Regions from separate parts of the Sporosarcina sp. P37 genome, predicted to be linked through region 2. Evidence: riboswitches for the same ligand, from Rfam matches in the RefSeq annotation. Region 2 holds a riboswitch; the other holds the start of a gene.
The links. A riboswitch is a leader RNA that binds a small molecule or an ion and turns the genes downstream of it on or off. The one in region 2 is predicted to bind thiamine pyrophosphate.

Region 1: it holds a riboswitch for thiamine pyrophosphate, as region 2 does, so the genes downstream of both, thiM (hydroxyethylthiazole kinase) here and thiO (glycine oxidase ThiO) in region 2, are expected to answer to the same signal.

What each region holds. Positions count from the first base shown of each region.
Region 1 covers NZ_CP015349.1:1,636,145-1,638,350, forward strand. Annotated here, with positions in the region: gene SporoP37_RS08555 (DUF3238 domain-containing protein) at 1-623, opposite strand, end outside; TPP riboswitch at 816-918, shown strand; gene thiM (hydroxyethylthiazole kinase) at 981-1,751, shown strand; gene thiD (bifunctional hydroxymethylpyrimidine kinase/phosphomethylpyrimidine kinase) at 1,771-2,206, shown strand, end outside.
Region 2 covers NZ_CP015349.1:2,412,255-2,414,460, forward strand. Annotated here, with positions in the region: gene SporoP37_RS12280 (Ig-like domain-containing domain) at 1-59, shown strand, start outside; gene SporoP37_RS12285 (hypothetical protein) at 172-534, opposite strand; TPP riboswitch at 639-748, shown strand; gene thiO (glycine oxidase ThiO) at 867-2,018, shown strand.

The DNA.
Region 1 (2,206 bases), 780 kb from region 2:
CTGTCCGCCACCGGTTTCAGTAATTGATCCCGCTGCTTTATCCGTACAGAAAAAGTATAGGTTTCTTCCGTCGGTTTATTGTCAGGATCTGGCGGCATTATCACTTCATACACTTTGGATGCAATGGATTTACTGACATTCATTTTCTGGTTGCTGTCTATCAGCGGACGCGTTGCAGAGACACTGTACACTGCCGGCTCAGAGAGTTCTTCTCTGCGATCAATAAATCGATTGTCTGTGACGGTTTCGATGTAGTGCCCGTTACGGTAAATATCAAATTTTTCCACGTCCTTAATCCACTCCCACGACAGAGCGACTTGAGAGGAAGCAACAATTGTTGTAATTACTAACCGTGCCAAAGGGTGTTCATCTTCCTCTACTTTTGTCAGGGCAGATGTTTGGATTACAATTACATCTTTAACGCGCCCCTCCTCCACCCGTTCAATTGTATAGTGAAAAGGATGAGACGGATCCAGCTCCCCATCCGTAAATTTCGGAGCTGTCCCTTCATATACCTGCCGTTCGTTTTTATACACACGGTAATAGCCGCCTGTATCACTCCATGTAAATGATATATCCTCCAGTGTATGTTCCATCTGTTGAACTTCGAATAATTTCTCCATATGCGATCTGCTCCTTTTTGTCTATTTAATCTGAAACAGTTATACGCCTTCAGATAGTTATGCAACATTCGGCATATAGTTATACTTGGTTTTCTATGCGCAAACACACATTTTCATCGGCTCTAAACCGGTACTTCCAGTATTATTTCTACCTTTTCCATCTGTATGATATAATTAGCCTGTCTGATACATAGTCACCACTGGGGGTGCCTCCACTTTGGCTGAGATGCAATTAAGCAAACCCTTTGAACCTGATCTAGTCTGTACTAGCGGAGGGAAGTGGGTAGTTTTCATACCCAAGCGCCCATCCATGCATGGGCTTTTTGTATATATACCTTTACAGGAAGGAAGAGAAACATGCGGCTTATTCAACAGCTTCGGCAAACACAACCACTCGTTCACTGCATCACAAATGTCGTCGTGGCAAATTTCCAGGCGAATGGGTTACTCGCAATAGGCGCCTCCCCCGTAATGGCTGATGCGGCGGAAGAAGCGGAAGATATCGCAAAAATTGCCGCTTGCAGCATTTTAAATATTGGCACGTTAAAGCAACAGACGGTGGATTCAATGATTTTGGCGGGAAACAGCGCCCGCGCAGCAGGAAAACCTGTCGTATTGGATCCAGTCGGAGCAGGTGCGACACCTTTTCGTAAAGCGAGCGTCCTGAAAGTACTGGACGAAGTAGATATCACATTGATTCGCTGTAATGCAGGTGAACTGGCTGCGATCGCAGATGTACCCTGGAACGCAAAGGGGGTCGATGCGGGAGAAGGCTCGGCGGACATCGAAAGTACAGCGAAACAAACAGCCCGCAAGTATAACTGTCTGGTGGCGGTCTCAGGCGAAGTCGACATCGTGACAGACGGCTATTCCACATTGTCCATTACAGGCGGCCACCCGATGATGACTGCGATTACCGGAACGGGATGCTTACTCAGTTCTGTCACAGGCGCCTTTCTGGCAGTAGGAATGGACCGTCCGTTAGCAGCCGTGGCAGATGCACTTTCATTTTATAAGCGGGCCGGCGAACTGACAGCAGAAATTTCCCGCGGTCCCGGAGACTTTGCCGTGAACTTCCTAAATACTTTACATACATTGGATCGGGAAACAAAAACATTTTTAGTATAATTGACAGGAGGTTTTTCAATTGACAGTACAAGTAGCATTGACCATTGCTGGTTCGGATAGCGGAGGAGGCGCAGGAATTCAGGCTGACCTGAAGACATTTCAGGAGCTTGGCGTCTTTGGCACTTCTGCCATAACTGCTGTGACTGCGCAGAATACACACGGCGTTCACGGTGTGTATCCAATTCAGACAGATGGAGTAACAGCACAAATCCGTGCTGTGCTGGATGATTTTGACGTAAAAGCATGTAAAACTGGTATGCTGTTTTCGGCAGAAATCATTACAGCTGTAGCTGATCTATTAAAAGAATATCCCCCGATTCCTTTAGTCATTGACCCGGTCATGATCGCCAAAGGCGGACAATCCTTATTGCAGCAGCAGGCGATTCAGGCGCTGAAAGAACATTTACTGCCGATGGCAACGATTGTGACGCCGAATATTCCTGAAGCAGAGGTGC
Region 2 (2,206 bases):
GGGATCAGTTTACAATAAAGTTTACTACGTATGACGGCTCTACGGTGATAATTAACTAGTAACAGGTGCCTGTGCAGCACACAATTAGCTGGTTAAGTTTAGTAGTTGAATAACGTTATAGAACCCCACTTTGTGAGAAGTGGGGTTCTTCTTTCGTATTTGGAACATAGGTTAGGTATCTAATAACCATAATTTACAGTAAACCGTAAATGGCGATTTTTGATCATAATACATATTGTCTATTGGAAAATAGTCAAGCCCTGAAAAATCTGAAATGGTAAACTCCATCTTCACATTCTCTTTTAAATATTTCCCATCAGTATTGTGCAAATCTTCTATCCATAAGGTATAAGTTCCCCCAAGTTCAAACAGATCATATGTCCAGACTTCCACAATCGTATTTTTTCCATTCTCACCTTTCGCTACGTTCGCAGCCGTAGGCATCCTATAACCGTAACTGCTTGTAATATACACAGTCGCCTCGACCACACTCGCAGTTTCTACTGCATGATTGAACTTAATTGTGTGATGCACAGGCACCCGTCAAATTAACAGCAGGTTTTTAATTGTGTGAGAACCTGGCACAAGAAATAAATGACAGATTTCAGCTTGTGTGTTAATCTGAAAAAAATGAATAGTTCATCCACTGGAGGTGCCTTTGAGAAGGCTGAGATCAAAGTAATGGACTTTGGGACTCCTAGAACCTGATCCAGGTCATACTGGCGGAGGGAAGTGGCACTGCTTACAACCACTGTATGTTATAGACTGTATACATGAGGCGCTGCTTTCTTCTGGGAAGCGGCGCTTTTTTATTTCCTTCCAGACCGGTACATCAGTATGTTAACCATTTAGAGGGAGCGGAGACCATGAAGACATATGATCATATTGTAATAGGCGGAGGGGTAATTGGTTGTTCCATTGCCTATCGGCTGGCCAAGGAAGGCGTAAGCGTAGCTGTATTTGATGCAGGAAAAGCTGGACAGGCCTCGATGGCGGCAGGAGGGATGCTGGGCGCGCAAAATGAATTTGAGCGGGAAAATCCGTTATTGGACATTGCGCTGGAAAGCCGGGGGATGTTCCCTCAACTTCGTGATGAATTGCTGTCTGAAACGGGTATTGACATTGAATTACGAACAGCCGGCCTGATGAAAACGGCCGCGACAGAACAGGATCGGGACGAGCTGCGCCGGCAATATCACTTTTTATCCGAAAAGGACCCATCCATTCAGTGGCTTGAGCCGGAGGAAGTGCCGGAGATTGAACCTTGTATGACGTCTCAAACTGCTGGCGCCATTTTTCTGGAGAAAGACCATCAAGTAAAAGCCCCTTTGCTCGCACAGGCCTTTTTGAAAGCAGCAATGAATGCAGGTGTCCATGTATATGAAGAAACAAAAGTTGTTCGTCTGCTGATTCAGCAAGATCGGATAGTGGGGATTGATACTTCAGTCGGAACGTTTCATGCAGCCCAAGTGACGGTTGCAGCCGGTGCCTGGAGCAGTCATCTCTTAGCTGACACCGGCTTTTCCTTGCCCGTCATTCCTGTAAAAGGCGAATGCTTGTCGATCCGATTGGCCGGCCCTGCACCGGTTAAAACGGTTTTTGCGGTAGACGGCTGTTATATTGTGCCGAAACGAAATAAGGAAATGCTCATCGGTGCAACGTCTATTCCCGGTTCCTTTGATACATCAGTCACGGCTCGCGGTATTCTTTCTTTATTGCAGCGGGCTTCCCGTCTATTGCCTGTGCTTAGTGACGGAACGATCCACAAGACATGGGCCGGTGTACGTCCCCGGGCTGCAGACCATCTGCCAATCATGGGAGCTCATCCGTTCATCGGCGGGCTGAATATCTGTACCGGTCATTACCGGAACGGCATTTTGCTTAGCCCGATTACAGGTATACTGATGAAGGATTACATAAACGGCTGTCAGGAAACGCACAAGCTGCTTACCCCTTTGGCACCGGCACGGTTTTCCGTTGTAAGCGGCGCCAATAGGCTTGGTGCAAGATTCTTGTAAAGTTCGAACACCGAAGAAATTGGTACCTGTGCACCAAAAAACTAAATATTTTTTATAGGCACATAAAAATTTGGCGGTCTAGCTGGAACAAGTCGACTTGCAGAAATTGCAATAACAAAAGATGGTGTAAAATTCACTTCCGTTAATGGGATACAATTTCAGCAGTAATAGTTGGGTAATAACGGACT